Regions from separate parts of the Exiguobacterium sp. s28 genome, predicted to be linked through region 2. Evidence: riboswitches for the same ligand, from Rfam matches in the RefSeq annotation. Region 2 holds a riboswitch; each other region holds the start of a gene.
What was found. Region 2 has a riboswitch for S-adenosylmethionine ahead of KNP78_RS06760 (Na+/H+ antiporter NhaC family protein). Riboswitches for the same ligand answer to the same signal wherever they lie in the genome.

Region 1 (5,265 bases), on a different contig from region 2:
CGGCATGGAGCTCGGAGATGACATTATTGTCGACTGTATGGACGTGGAGCGAACACGTCGCGTCCGTCCGATTGAACACTTCGACGTGAAGTAGCGTCTCGGCGGATGGACGACCGTTTTGTTCGCCAATCAAGCGTCCGGCCGCATCGACGTGAACAAAGTCTTCCGGTGTTCGTTTTCGTTTATCGCGTCCGCTCGCCGTGACGAGAAATTCGAGCGGATCGTCGGAAACGCGAATCGCCAAATTCCCACTCGTTCCGGGGAACCAGTCGCGGGCGGCGAGTTCGTCTTTAATGTCGGCCAGTTCGAGCCAACGTGCGGCAAGGATCATACGGCAACCTCCTTCAAGTGATGGGTGATGTCGTCAAACGTCTCGAACGGGGCGTAACGGATGCCTGCGTCTTCGCAGAGCGTGATGAGTTGACCTCGGGCGTAGACAAAGTCGGCACGCTTCGCGACCTCGAAGTCGGTCACCGAGTCGCCGATGACGATCAAGCGATCGGCGGGATTGACAAGGCGGCGAGCGAGCGTCGGCTTGCAACAGCCGCAATCGTTCGTACATTGTTCATCGCAAGCGTGCGGCCAAGCGACGGTGACCGTCTCAGCGGAGAAGTCGGCGACGTTGCAGTAGATATGCTCGGGGGCGACATGCCCGTCCAAGACCGGTTGCACGAAGAAGTCCATCCCGCCGCTGACGACGTCAAACTTCCAGCCATGGACCCGAACTTCTTCTAAAAATGCCGGGAACCCTTGGCGGAGCGTGATGCGCTCCAACAAATAATCACGGTAAGCCGGGGCGGCCTCGCTCGGCAACAGTCGAAACATTTGACCGACCCCGGATCGGATGGAAATCCGTTGCTCGAGGACCGCGTCTTTCAACTCGACCCAAGCCGGCGGGGCGAACGCCTTCATCAACGCGATGATATTGTCTTCCGCCGTAATCGTCCCGTCAAAGTCGCAGAGGATATGGGCCGTCATCGTGACGCCCACGCCTTCAACGCGGTATCGAGCTCGTCCGTCTGCCCTTCGGTTTGACCGAGTACGTGAGCGATGGCTTGTCGGAACGCACGAGCCCCGGCGGCTGCACCGTCCGGATGACCGTGAATGCCACCGCCGGCGTTGATGACGACATCCGTCCCGAAGTCCCGAATGATATCGGCGACGAGTCCCGGATGAATCCCCGCGGACGGGACCGGCAAAATCGGCTTCGACCAATGTGGTTCGGCACTCTGGTCACGAATCACGAACGCCTCGTCGCGCGGTGTCGCAAGTGAGCCGTACGGTGACGGGAAGAGCGTCAAATCGCCCCCGGCGAGGCGAGGGAGTTTACCGAGCAAAAGCGAATGACTGATTGATCCGGTCAAGGCGCCGGCAAAGGCCGGATGTGCCAAGATCGGGACGTGGATATCCGGATCGTTCGCGAGTTCGCGCAGTGCGTCGAGACCGTACGTATAGACGTTGAACAGGAGCGCCGTCGCACCGGCCTCGATGAGACGGAGCGCCTGGTCACGCAGACCGAACACGGGGCCGCTCAGCGTGATGGCGTACAGGACGCGTTTCCCGGTCGCCTCGAAGTGGGCTTGAATGACGTCCGCTCCGATCCGGGCCCGTTCAAGCGACGGGGTGAGCGGGTTGTCGTATAAAATCTCGTCGTCTTTGACGATATCGATGCCACCGGCGAACTGATCGCGGAGTTGCTGCTCGAGAAACGCGAGGTCACGGCCGATGACGCCTTTGAAGATGCTCATGACGAGCGGGCGATCCTGAACGCCGAGCAACTCACGAATCCCGTCGACACCGAACTTGGCGCCTTTGAAATCAGAGGCGAGCGTCTCCGGCAACGTCAAATCGATTAATCGGACCGAATCATCGAGGGACAGTTTCCCGAACGTCGTCGTCAAGATGGATGAAAAGTCAGGGCTGACATTATGTAACGGATAGCGGATCGTGAAGCGGCTCGTCGTGTCCGTATGTGTGGTTGATACGACCTCACCTCGGAACGCCTGTAACTGCTCTTGCTCTAAGTGAGGCAAGTCCGTCCATGTGCCGACGGTCAGCTCGAGGGCGATCTTGTTGGCGACGGTCGCGACCGCGTCCGTCCGTTTGATTTCATATGTGGCAGTGATACTCATATGGTTCCTCCTTCCAGGCAAACAAAAATGACCCCATGCCGAGGCAAGAGGTCATCATAAAAAAAATGAACTCTTATCTCTCAGCTTACGCTGCAAGAATTAGCACCGTGCCATCTCTGGTCGGTTGCTGCGACATCATCGGGCTTGTCCCTCCGTCTGCTCTTGATAAGAATGTGATTTGAAGTTGTGAAATTTAATTGAATTTTTGCACAGAATCGTCACATCGTCAATTCCTTTTTTTCCAAAAAAAATATTTTGGAAAGTTGTTTCCATATATGCACAAAAAAAGACGAAGTTGCATCGGGAAATTGCCGTTGACAATCGTGACGTCGAGTCCGTAATATTCAGCACATAAGTTCACCGAATCGAATAAACCACTCTTATCGCGAGTTGGCAGAGGGAATTGGCCCGATGACGCCGCAGCAACCGACCACTAGGCACGGTGCTACATCCACCAGACGAATGTCTGACAGATGAGAGGAACAACCAGTTTGGCTGTGCCTCTTTCTCGCGGAGAAAGGGGCTTTTTTTATGGGCAACGTACAGGAAGGGGAAAACATTATGTCATATCAACCATTTACAGAACAGACCGTCGTCGAGCATGTGAAAACGTTGGGGTTAATCGAAGACGGAGGCATCACGCATTGCGAGGAGATCGGGGACGGCAATTTGAACCTCGTTTTCCGCATCCGACAAGGCGAAACGAGTCTCATCGTCAAACAAGCGCTCCCATATGCGAAAGTCGTCGGCGAAAGTTGGCCGCTCACACTTGAACGGGCGTGGATCGAGCAGTTGGCGTTGCGCGAATTCGCCAACGTCGTCCCTCGTTTCGTGCCAGTCGTGCTTGGCAGTGACCGCCCGCTCGCCTACACGATTTTAGAGGACCTGTCAGATTTTGAGATCGTTCGGACTGGCTATTTGGAAGGGAAAACGTATCCTGAACTTGCCCGCCATGTCGGTGAATTTTTAGGCGAGACGCTGTTCGCGACGTCGGATTACGCGGCCGGGCCGATCGCGAAGAAGCGGATTGAACGTGACTATTACAACCCGGAACTGTGTGACATCACCGAGAAACTCATCTTTACCGACCCGTTCAAAGACGCGGAGTCGAACAACATCGAGACGGCGCTGCGAGAAGATGTCGAACGCCTTTGGCAAGACCAAGCGCTCAAAGTCGAGGTGACGAAACTGAAAGTCGGCTTTGTCACGAAACATGAGGCACTCCTGCACGGAGACCTACATACGGGCAGCATCTTCGCGACTCAACAAGAGACGAAAATCATCGATCCAGAGTTCGCGTTTTACGGACCGTTCGGCTTCGACCTCGGCCAAATCATCGCCCATTTGACGCTGTCGACGTTCCATGACCCGCTCAAACGCTTCGAGCGTTTCACGGACGTCTTGACGGTGTGGGAGACGTTCGAGAAGACGTTTCGGGCCAATTTTGAACGCGCCGTCGAGCCGTTCAACACGATTGGTTTCGTCGACGAGTTGTTGCGGACGATTTTCAGCGACACGATCGGCTACGCCGGTTGCGAACTCATTCGCCGTGCCGTCGGACTGGCCGGTGTCGCCGATCTCGAGACGTTGCCGGAAGCGACGCGGCTCGAACGAAAACGTGACGCGCTCGCCCTCGGGACGGCGCTCATTAAAGAACGCCACAGCGTCGAATCGATTGACGACTTGGTGACACTCCTGTCGGGGGTGCGCGTATGACGGTTCAAAACATCCGTTTCCATTCACAGACAGACGAACTCATCGTATTGGATCAGACGTTGTTGCCGCATGAAGAGCGGTACGTGACGATTGAGACGCTCGAACAGGCCGAACATGCCATCGAGACGCTCCAAGTCCGCGGCGCCCCGGCCATCGCATACTTCGGGGCGTTCGTCCTCGCCAAAGAGGCGGGCCGGTTAGTCGACGATCCGGACTTTACGCGTCGGCTCGACCTCGTCGGACGCCGCTTGATCGCGACCCGGCCGACAGCGGTCAATCTGCAAAACGTGATCGAATCGCTCCTTGATTTAAATGTCGGGGACGACTTCGAGGCGATTGCCGAGGAAATCAAACGCCGCGCCATCGCTTTGTACGACCGGGACGTCGATACGTACCGGGCCATCGGCGAGCATGCACTGACGGTGTTGCCGGCCGGGGGGAACGTGTTGACGACCTGCAACGCCGGTGCCATCGCGACATCGCGTTACGGGACGGCGCTCGCCCCGTTTTACGTCGGAAAAGAACGCGGTGTATCCTTCAACGTCTTCGCCTGTGAGACGCGGCCGCTCCTGCAAGGGGCACGCCTCACCGTCTGGGAGCTCGACCGGGCCGATATCGACGTGACGCTCATCACCGACAATATGGCGGCTTGGACGATTCAGTCGAAACGAGTCGATGCCATCATCGTCGGAGCCGACCGCATCACACGGACGGGGCACGTCGCCAATAAAATCGGGACGTTGCAGCTCGCCGTCCTCGCCAAGCATTACGGCATTCCGTTCTACGTCGCTGCGCCGCATTCGACGTTCGATTTGACGGCGGATGACACGATTGAAATCGAGGAGCGGAACCCGTCAGAAGTCACACATATCGGTGGTCAACCGACGGCGCCCGTCGGCATCACCGTCTTCAATCCGGCGTTCGACGTCACGACGCCCGATCTCATCACCGGACTCATCACCGAGGCGGGTGTGTTCGAACCGACAGAGGCCGCCATCACACATCATGTAGGGGGAACGATTCATGTCTAAAAAACTCTTGATTTTGTTATTCACATTCGTCTTGGCGCTCGTCGGTTGCACGAACGAGCAAGCGGCCCCATCGAAGCCGGCCGAGAAGACGGCAGAGACGAAACCCGTCTCGGTCTCGAACGGGACGTTGCCAAAAGATATCGATGTCGCCCTCATCATGCAGATGTCGATCGGGACGTTCTCGTCGCAGTATATCAATGGGGTGACGGAACAAGTCGAATCGTTCGGCGGCAACGTGAAAGTGTACAACGCCGACAACGATCTGTCGAAGATGGCGAGTTACGTCGACACGGCGACGACGCAAGGCGTCGATGTCATCTTGATTGACCATGGCCGCGCCGATGCATTGAAAGAACCGGTCCAACGCGCACTCGACAAAGGCATCA
Region 2 (5,265 bases):
ATGACGACCGGTTCGTCTCGGTCGATCACTTCTTGCAGGATTCCACTTTCCCATAAGTCCTCGATGACCGCTTCCGGCACACGACGGCCGATGATGGTCGCGATGCGGGCCGGGTCGGTCGAGTCGGGGTGGGTGCTGTAGGCGAGCAACTGATGGTGGCGATTTTCAATCGTGATTGGGGCCCGAATCGCTTGTCCGATTGCTTCGGCGAGCGTATCGAGCGATTCATAAGATTTCTGCAAAAAAGGCATGTCGATTCCTCCTCTCTCTCACTATACCGTCTCTGTTGTGAAAGTTCACAAAAAGATGGAGTGTTTTGAGAAGAAGGGGCGACATGCCTCTAAAATTCAGCTTAAATCGGGAAAAATAATCCGATGACGAGACCGAGCAGGGCACCGACGATGACTTGGAACGGGGTGTGACCGACCAACTCATTTAAAATCGGTGTTTCATGTTTGATGCCTTTGAAATAGTCGTTCAACAAACGGGCTTGGAACCCGACCGCCTGACGCACACCGGTCGCATCGTACATGACGATTGTCGCAAAAATCAAGGCGAGCGCGAACATGCTGGAATCGAGCCCTTCGATTCGACCGATGACGGTCGCTAAGGCGACGACGGTCGAAGAGTGGGAACTTGGCATCCCACCCGAGGCAAACATGATTTCTAATTCAAAGTCTCGTGTTTTAATGAGTTCGGTTACGAGCTTAGCTGCTTGTGCGATGAACCAAGCGAGCAAGGCGGCGAGTAAAGGTTCGTTAAAGAGCAATCGATTCACTTCCTGTCTGACAATGGTATCTACACTATACCCGATTCTGTCATCGGCTAGACGTAAAGTTTCTGTCAAAAAAGCACCTCGAGCGTAGGCTCGAAGTGCTTCTCGGTCGATTTTTGTTACCCGACGACGCCTTCAGTCTCCTGAAGTTTGTCCGCGATATTCTCGATGATATAGCGGTTGCGTGGATGCTCCTGGCACTCTTTCGAGCATGAACGCATTTGTTTTGGTTCACACTCTTCACAACAGAAGTGTTGGGCATTACACACCGGGTTGGCACAATTAACGTAGCGGACCGTCTTCGTTCCGCAGTGCATGCACTCCGAAACAACGGACGGGTTGACCGTGTTGACCGGGACGTTGATGCGCTCGTCAAAGACGTAAAGCTCACCTTCCCAGTCCTCGCCTTTCGTGGCTTCGTCTTTGCCGTACATGGCGACGCCGCCTTTAAGGTGGAAAATGTTGTCGTGACCTTGGTCACGCATATATGCGGTAAATTTCTCGCAACGGACGCCTCCGGTACAGTACGTGAGTAACGTTTTCCCTTCGTAGAGGTCCTTGTTCTCTTCGAGCCAATCTGGCATGTAACGAGAAGCCTCTACATCGATTTTGATCGCGTTTTTAAAGTGACCAAGATCGTACTCGTAGTTGTTACGAACGTCGAGGATGACGACATCGTCGCGATTCATCATCTCTTTCCATTCTGCCGGTTCGAGGTATGCACCGTGCTGTTTAGGCACGTCGAACTCACCATCAAAGCGCCACGTCACAAGCTCTTTCTTATGACGGACAAAAATTTTCGAGAACGCATGCTCTTCGACTTCATCGATTTTGAACTCGATGTCGCTGAATAGCGGGTTCGCTTTCAAGTCGTTCATGTATTGCTCGGTCTGTTCCCAAGTCCCAGAGCACGTCCCGTTGATTCCTTCGGAAGAAATCAAGATGCGTCCTTTGATGCCGAGATCCTTGCAATACTTGAGGTGCTCTTGTGTGAGCGTTTCTGGGTCTTCGATATTGACGTACTTATAGTACAGCAAGACCCGCATTGGTTTTGTTTCCATGTGTGTTACTCCCCTGTGTTCAGTTTTTTGCAGGAAAACGAACGTTGGGTTGTGTCGTTCGACGAACGGACTTGCCTGCAACCACAAGTCCATATTATATGATAGATATCACAGCTGAATTTCGCAAATACTTTTTATTTTTTTACGGCGGTGGGCAGGGGGATGCGTCTTCCTGAGCGAAATCGGGTAAAAAGGAATAACGAAAGTTGAAGGTGGAAACTGATATGCTGACATCACTCCAACAATATATTTTAAACTTGATTGAATGGCTACAAGGACTTCCGGGCGGACCTTGGGCAGGACTCGGGGCACCGTTCCTGGAGGCGATCTTTCCATTTCTCCCACTCGTCCTCATCATCTCGGCGAACGCAGCGACATATGGATTTTTGCTTGGGACGTTACTGTCTTGGATCGGGAGTTTGCTCGGAACAATTCTTGTGTTTGTAGCTGTTCGCTACGTGTTCCGAAAGCCGATGACGCGGTGGCTCGAGAGACATAAGCAAGGCGTCTATTGGCTCGAACGCATCAAGCACATGAGTCCGGTCTCACTCGGGTTTCTGTACTCGCTCCCGTTTATTCCGGTCAGCTTGATCACATACTTACTCGCGCTCATTCAAATGCCGCTCCGTACGTTCATCATGGCGGCCGGGTTCGGCAAGTTGCTCGTCGTCTTGATTTTCTCTGTCATTGGCGACCAGTGGGAAGAGTTTATCCAAAGCCCGTTCCGATTATCGATGCTCGTCTTATTACTGATTGTCCTATGGGCCATCAGCCGTGGACTTGAAGAACTGCTTAAACGGCGTGCCTTCAGAAAACGGAACGAGCAGCTGAAGCGTGAACTTGAAGCGAAACGACAAACGACCTTGTGAAGCGACTGCTTCACAAGGTCGTTTTCGTTAAGCGCGTTTTTTGAAACGCGGGAAGTTGAAGGCGATGGCCAATCCTCCGCAAATGAACAACAAGAACGGATAGAACATATACGGAACGAGCGCCGGTGACGCTGTGTTCGTCAGTTCGGCCGCAATGAGAAGCTGTGCCCCATAAGGCAACAGGCCTTGGACGCCACACGAGAAGATGTCGAGTACACTCGCTGACTTTTTACGTTCGATGTCATAATCGTCGGCGATGTTCGCGGCGAGCGGACCAGCCACGAGAATCGAAATCGTGTTGTTCGCCGTCGCGACGTTTGTCGCACTGACGAGCCCGGCGATGCTCCACTCCGCGCCGGCCCGTCTTTTAATTCGGGACGTGAGCGCGTCACGCAAGTACGTGAGTCCGCCGTTATGCGAGATGAGTCCGACGAGCCCACCCATGAGCAATGTCAGGAGTGAAATCTCGGCCATGCCCATCATGCCGTCCGCCATGGCGGTGACGTACGTGGTGACGGCTAGACTGCCGTCCAACAGACCGATGATGCCGGTCAGGGCGATGCCGCCGAGCAAGACGAGGATGACGTTCATTCCCGTCAAGGCGAGCACGATGACCGCAAGGTACGGAATCAGCTTATACCATTCAAACGCTGCCGGCTCGATGGTCGATTCACCGCTCGATAACACCGATAAGAGGACGATTGTGATAAGGGCGGCCGGGAGAACAATCCAAAAGTTGGTTCGGAATTTGTCACGCATATTGGTACGCTGGGTCCGGACGGCAGCTATTGTCGTGTCCGAGATGAACGACAAGTTGTCCCCGAACATGGCACCACCGACGACGGCAGCCGCCGCGATGGCGATATTGACGCCACTTTCTTCGTGGATACCGAGCGCGATCGGGGCGAGGGCGGCAATCGTGCCCGTCGACGTTCCCATCGCCATCGAGATGAATGCCGCGATGACGAATAAACCGCTCAGTAGAAGCGAGGACGGTAAAAATGTCAGCGCCGCATTGACGGTCGCGTCGATTGCGCCGATTGCTTCGGCGACACTCGAGAACGCTCCGGCGAGCAAGAAGATGAAGACCATGATTAAAATGCCGGGGTTCCCCGCACCTTGGGCGACACGCTCGACCGTCTGAGTGACGCTGCCTTTCGTCATCAACGCCGCGACGATGACCGCGATCAACGCCGCGATCAGGACCGGGAATTTATAAAAGTCGTTATAGTAGATGCCTGCCCCGATAAAGAAGACGAGGAAGACGAGCAAAGGCAATAGTGCCCATTTGTTAGCTGTCGGTTGTTCCAATCGATTCACCTCATTCATAAAATAAAAAGAGAGCCTTCTGAAAAAAGGCTCTCTCTACAAGAAAACACTTTTTTCATCTTTCGAGCAGACTGCTCGCTGGATTTGGCACAGGTTACCCGCTGCCGAGACGTCACTGGGCCAGTCCCTCAGTCTCTCTTGATAAAAAAGTTGTGATATTTAATTATAAGACACGTTCCCTAACGTACTTGTTTCAAATCCGCTTGTCAATAGCAAACCCCCACGCGGTGAACGTGGGGGTGAGTCAGGTCGTTAAGAAATTGTAATGGGCGACGCGGTTGCGTCCGGCGTACTTCCCGCCGACGTAGAGGGCCCGGTCAGCGTTACGAATCGTATTGTCGAGGCGTTTGTCACCGAACGCCTGAATCGTGTCGACACCGATCGAAGCGGTGACGGGGATATCGATCCCGTCGACGTGGAACGGTTTGTTCTCGATTTGTTGCCGGATTCGTTCGGCGATTTCGATTGCCTGTTCGACATCGCAACGGTTCAATAGCAAGATGAACTCTTCACCGCCGTAACGGGCGGCAAAATCTTCGGTGCGGAGTGCCTGGCGAATCCGCCGTCCAAACTCTTGGAGCACACTGTCCCCGACTTGATGTCCGTGCACATCGTTGATTTTTTTGAAAAAGTCGATGTCGAGCATCGCGACCGAAATCGGATACATCGAACCGTCCGAGATTTGTTGAATCCCGTATTCGTAAAACGCGCGTGCATTGGCGAGGAGCGTCAAGCTGTCGGTCCGACTTTCCGTGTAAAGACGGTCGCGCTCATGGCAACGGCTGATCGTCCGGTTGAACGACTTGAGAAGTTTGACGATTTCACGTTGGATGGTCGGGGGATACCCATAGACGTGTTCACCCGTCATGACGAGCCACGTGCGAATCCCTTCGATCTCCTCGGACCGAACCGAGATGAAACTATGATAGTCGTCGTCAAATTCGTTCGACAGTGGTGCGTCCCATTCGAAGCGCATCTCATATTCGACCGAGGCTTCGTTCGGATAAGCGTGATCGAGCAAATCGAACACGATGTGACGGTCAATCGGCTGACGCGTCTTCAAATCAAAGTAAAGCGTACGGTCGAACAGTTTGAACTCGACGAACCCTTCGTCGTACTCGTTGAGTCGTTCACATTGACTGAGGAAGACCTCAATCGCTTGCGCCTCGCTTTGTGACAACGACACGGCTTCTTTTGCCTCATCATATTGTTCAATCAACGACTTGAAGGC
Region 3 (5,265 bases), on a different contig from region 2:
ATGATAGCGGCAAAATCGAGCGCGACGAGGTGCTCGCCTACGTCGAGGCACTCGACCAAAAGCGGGCCGGCGTCCTCCGTTACGGCTTCATCAATCAAATCAATCATCCCCCGTTCATCGTGGCGATTGAAAAACGTGCATGAAAACAGGCGACTCGAGCGAGTCGCCTGTTTTGTCATTCTCGAATCAATTCATAAAACGTGATGAGCGTCTCCGCGAACTTCGTGTTCAATCGTTCATAGCCGAAATGTGGGAAGCCTTCGAGCCGGCGGATGTATACTTGATCGCCGCCGATTTTTCGACAGACGTTGAGCGTCAGCTTCACATCGGCGAAGCGGTCGTCCGGCGCATAGAAGCAAGCGAGTGGGAGGCGCGGCAAATGTTTCTTCTCTTCTTGATGCTCGACGATCTCTTCCTCGATTTCCCGGTATTGCCCGTAGGTGATCTCACCAAAGCGGGAGGACTCTTCGCCTGCACCCATGAACGTCATCATGCCGAGCGGCAAATCCGGACGGAAACGGTCGACCGCACTCGCGACGACTTGTTTCAATCCGCCGATTTGGCGGGACGGATGCCAATCGAACAAAGGTGAGATATACGTCAAACTGCCGAGCGGCACATCGTATTCCTGGAGCAATCGGTTCGTTAACAACGCCCCGAGACTGAAGGCGATGACGTGAATCGGCAGTTTGTACTGGCTCGCCTCGCGTAGCGTGTTCTTGATTAACAGCTTATGGTCTTCCGCCGTCAAGCCGACCGTCTGTCCGGTCACGACGAGAACTTCATATTCGTCACGTAACCGTCCTAAAAACGCCTCGCTCAAGCGTGACGTGAACTGGAGCGGATAGACGATCACGATGACCCCTTTTCGTGATTCTTCTTCGTATGTCATACTGTCACCTCATTTTATTATGTCCATGTTTTTATACTAACAAAAAACATCAGTCGAGACTGATGTTTGTCAGAAAATCCGTCTAGGGTCTTAGCTCGGGTCATAGCGCAAATGAATCAGTTCCATCGGTTGGTCGTACACTTCCTCTTGAATCCGATTCAATTCGATGAACGCCTCATGGTTCAAAAAGGCGATCGCCTGCTCGTTCGAACTCTCGACGTACAGTTCGATTGGTTGAACTTTACGTTCGCGCAGATGAGACAATAAGGCCGTTCCGAGACCTTGTCGGTGATGGGTCGGATGAAGATAGAGCCGGAGCACTTCCCACGTATCCCCGCGGTCGATCGCATGATAGAACCCGATGACGTCGCCTTCGGCTTCACCGACAATGAACAACTGCTCTTTCGCTTCCTCGCTTGAACTGATGGCGCGGACGATCTCTTCTTGCTGATAAGCCCGTTCCATTACTTTTGAACGAACCTCGTCTTGTTCACTGACCGTTGCGAGCGCAATATCGCGGATGGTGGCGGCATCTTCTGGTACGGCTTCCCTGATCTTCATAACGGCATCCCCCTTTTGGCCAATCTAGTAGTATCATTCCCCATCAGCAAAAAAATATCCTGCCCGCTCATTACTTTTTGATGTCGAAATGAAGGAAGACGTTATTTTCCATTTTGACTCGGGTATAAGAGTATCAATGCCAACTTACAAAAAGGAGTGTTACTATGGAACCGAAACTACAACATGATCCAAAACTAGAGCAAGCCAACAATCCAAATCGTCAGTTTGACCAAGCAAATGCAGGTGGCCCTAAAATCACCGTCGTGACCGGGATGCTCCTCGGCGCCCTCGTCGGCGGTCTGCTCGCCTTACTTAGCACGTCGAACCGTGAGAACACGAAACAATCGTTCTCGAGCGCGAAATCGTCGGTCGGCGGTCTCGTCGATACAGTCAAACAAGACCCAGCCGGAAAGGCCTCACAAGTCATCGACCAAGTGAAATCAGCTTCTGGAATCATCCAAGAAGTTGCCACTGACGTTCAAAACGTATACGAGAAAGTCGCTGGTGAAGTCGACACGGTCAAAGAAGACGTGAACAAAGTCGTCGGCACGGCGCAAGAAGCGAAGTCAGATCTTCAATCGATCGGCGAGAAAGTCGTCGATGCGAAAGATACGGCGCTCGGGCAAGAAACTTCATCCGACACGTCATCAAGCAATAACGAATCATCGAATGACAACAAAACACAAGCCTAACAAAAAAACGACCTTTCGCTGAGAAAGGTCGTTTTTACTGTCTTATGCGAAGCGTTTCGCGCCTTCTTCAAGCACTGCCGCTTTATCCGTTTGCTCCCATGGGAGTTCAACGTCTGTACGACCGAAGTGGCCGTAAGCTGCTGTCTGCTTGTAGATTGGACGGCGAAGGTCGAGCATCTTGATGATGCCGGCCGGACGGAGGTCGAAGTTCTCGCGAACGAGTTCGACGAGCTCAGTCTCGCTCAATTTGCCTGTGCCGAACGTGTCGACTGCGATCGATACCGGGTGGGCAACGCCGATCGCGTAAGCAAGTTGAACTTCTGCTTTATCAGCAAGTCCCGCTGCAACGAGGTTTTTCGCTACGTAACGAGCCGCGTACGCCGCTGAACGGTCAACTTTGGTTGGATCTTTACCTGAGAACGCGCCGCCGCCGTGGCGAGCGTAACCACCGTACGTATCGACGATGATTTTACGTCCTGTAAGGCCTGCATCCCCTTGTGGTCCACCGATGACGAAACGGCCAGTCGGGTTGATGAAGTATTTTGTATCCGCGTCGATGAGTTCAGACGGGATGACCGCGTCGATGACGTGCTCTTTCAAATCAGCTTGGATTTGTTCGAGTGTGATGTCTTCGGCGTGTTGCGTCGAGATGACGATTGTGTCGATGCGAACTGGGTTGTTCGCTTCGTCGTATTCGACCGTCACTTGTGTCTTACCATCAGGACGAAGGTAAGCGAGCGTGCCGTTCTTACGAACTTCTGCCAAACGACGTGACAATTTGTGTGCGAGTGAAATCGGGAGCGGCATGAGTTCTGGTGTCTCTTTTGTTGCGTAACCGAACATGAGACCTTGGTCACCAGCGCCGATTGCATCGATTTCTTCTTCAGTCATTTGTCCTTCACGAGCTTCAAGCGCTTGGTCGACACCTTGGGCGATGTCTACCGATTGCTCATCAATCGATGTGAGGACAGCACAAGTCTCTGCATCAAAACCATATTTTGCACGTGTATAGCCGATCTCACGAACTGTTTCACGAACAACTTTCGGGATATCCACGTAAGTTGATGTTGTGATCTCACCTGCTACGAGCACGAGACCTGTCGTGACAGATGTCTCAGCCGCAACGCGGGCGTTTGGATCTTCAGCTAAAATCGCATCCAAAATCGCATCTGAGATTTGGTCACAAATTTTATCCGGATGTCCTTCCGTGACGGACTCCGAAGTGAAAAGTCGACGGTTCAAGTTTGCCATTTCGAAAAACCTCCTATAATAAGGGTGATGTGTGGACGGTACTCGTTCCCCTTACGCGTTGCTTTGGGACGGTAATGAAAAAAACCTTTCGCCATGTTCAATGGGAAAGGTTGAATCGTTCTTCCTTACCCTCTTATCGTTCGAAGCTTGCGCTTCGCTTCAGGATAGCACCTTTTCCGAATAACAATGACAAATCGGACGGTTGCTGGGCTTCGTAGGGCCTTGTTCCCTCCACCGCTCAGAATAAGAGTATCCGTTACGAAGACCATCATATAAATGACACCCCGTTCTGTCAAGCGTATCGACTGAATTCGTAAAACTTTTCACGAACTCGCAATAGTTATGTTTGTGAAATATCAAACATTTTTTTGTCGGTTTTCGATTTTGTACTATGACCTGGTACAGAATATGTTAGAATGACAGTGTAAGAAAGCGCTTACTTTAAAGGGTAAAAAAGGCTTGTTTTTGATTAGTATGTCACATATAATAAAAATGTCATACTAATCAAACGCGGAAGTATGCGGATTTCATCCACATCTATTTAGGGGAAAGGTGGGATTCAGGATGGCGACAACGCTCCTGAAAATTGAAGAATTAATTAAAGGTGCCGACATGATGCGGAACTTAACGGTTCCAGAATTGGTGGAAGAAGCCATTCGCAACGGGGAAGGCGTACTGACGAAAGACGGGGCTTTATCGGTCAGTACAGGTAAATTCACAGGACGGTCACCGAAAGACAAATTCGTCGTGCAAGATGAAGTCAGCAATCATTTAGTAGACTGGGGTCCGGTCAACCAACCGATCGCAGAAGAGAAGTTCACGGCACTGCTCGATAAAGTGCTCACGCATCTCGAGACGAAAGACAAGCTCTATTATCTCGAGGCGTCTGCCGGGGCTGACGAGCATTATACGCTTCCAGTGCGGGCCATCACAGAATACGCGTGGCACAACTTGTTCGCGAAACAGTTGTTCTTGCGCGAATGGCCGACACAAGGTGCCTTTGATCCGTTCACGGTCATCTATGCACCGAGCTATAAGGCCGATCCGGAAGTCGACGGGACGAACTCCGAAACGTTCATTCTCGTCTCATTCGCCAAACGGACCATTCTGATCGGGGGAACAGAATACGGCGGCGAAATTAAAAAATCGATTTTCTCAGTCATGAACTTCCTGTTACCGGAACAGCACGTCTTGTCGATGCATTGCTCGGCGAACGTATCGGATGCCGGCGAGACGGCTCTCTTCTTCGGGCTATCAGGTACCGGAAAGACGACGCTATCGGCCGACACAGAACGTCATTTAATCGGGGACGACGAGCATGGTTGGTCTCCTGACGGCGTCTTCAACATTGAAGGCGGTTGCTACGCGAAGACGATCAACTTGTCGCGTGAGAACGAACCTCAAATCTACGATGCCATTCGATTTGGCTCGTTGATCGAGAACGTCGTCTTGGACGAGGAACGGGCGCCAGACTACAAGAACATCTCACTCACTGAGAACACACGGGCCGCCTACCCGATTCAATTTATCGATAACGCGATGCTTCCGTCACGAGCCGGGCATCCGAACACGATCGTCTTCTTGACGGCCGACGCGTACGGCGTCCTGCCTCCAATCAGCAAATTGACGAAGGAGCAGGCAATGTATCACTTCTTGTCAGGCTATACGTCGAAGCTAGCCGGCACGGAGCGCGGCGTGACGGAGCCTCAGGCGACCTTCTCGACATGTTTCGGGTCACCGTTCTTGCCGCTCGCACCGGAACGCTACGCCGACATGCTCGGCACGTTGATCGAGAAACATGACGTCGACGTCTATCTCGTCAATACCGGTTGGACCGGCGGCGCATACGGCGAAGGATCGCGGATGAAG

Region 1: another riboswitch for S-adenosylmethionine. It lies ahead of mtnK (S-methyl-5-thioribose kinase); the one in region 2 lies ahead of KNP78_RS06760 (Na+/H+ antiporter NhaC family protein).
Region 3: another riboswitch for S-adenosylmethionine. It lies ahead of metK (methionine adenosyltransferase); the one in region 2 lies ahead of KNP78_RS06760 (Na+/H+ antiporter NhaC family protein).

The regions. Positions count from the first base shown of each region.
Region 1 covers NZ_JACSLL010000003.1:137,715-142,979, reverse strand. The annotation lists gene KNP78_RS05135 (methylthioribulose 1-phosphate dehydratase) at 1-331, opposite strand, end outside; gene KNP78_RS05130 (2-hydroxy-3-keto-5-methylthiopentenyl-1-phosphate phosphatase) at 328-978, opposite strand; gene KNP78_RS05125 (2,3-diketo-5-methylthiopentyl-1-phosphate enolase) at 975-2,132, opposite strand; SAM riboswitch class I at 2,203-2,304, opposite strand; SAM riboswitch class I at 2,510-2,612, shown strand; gene mtnK (S-methyl-5-thioribose kinase) at 2,694-3,848, shown strand; gene mtnA (S-methyl-5-thioribose-1-phosphate isomerase) at 3,845-4,879, shown strand; gene KNP78_RS05110 (sugar ABC transporter substrate-binding protein) at 4,872-5,265, shown strand, end outside.
Region 2 covers NZ_JACSLL010000004.1:164,052-169,316, forward strand. The annotation lists gene KNP78_RS06740 (PucR family transcriptional regulator) at 1-251, opposite strand, end outside; gene KNP78_RS06745 (divergent PAP2 family protein) at 353-778, opposite strand; gene trhO (oxygen-dependent tRNA uridine(34) hydroxylase TrhO) at 895-1,836, opposite strand; gene KNP78_RS06755 (TVP38/TMEM64 family protein) at 2,061-2,705, shown strand; gene KNP78_RS06760 (Na+/H+ antiporter NhaC family protein) at 2,733-4,034, opposite strand; SAM riboswitch class I at 4,087-4,182, opposite strand; gene KNP78_RS06765 (GGDEF domain-containing protein) at 4,279-5,265, opposite strand, start outside.
Region 3 covers NZ_JACSLL010000001.1:303,750-309,014, forward strand. The annotation lists gene mnmM (tRNA 5-(aminomethyl)-2-thiouridylate-methyltransferase MnmM) at 1-143, shown strand, start outside; gene KNP78_RS01560 (alpha/beta fold hydrolase) at 176-892, opposite strand; gene KNP78_RS01565 (GNAT family N-acetyltransferase) at 983-1,453, opposite strand; gene KNP78_RS01570 (hypothetical protein) at 1,618-2,145, shown strand; gene metK (methionine adenosyltransferase) at 2,188-3,396, opposite strand; SAM riboswitch class I at 3,527-3,646, opposite strand; gene pckA (phosphoenolpyruvate carboxykinase (ATP)) at 3,961-5,265, shown strand, end outside.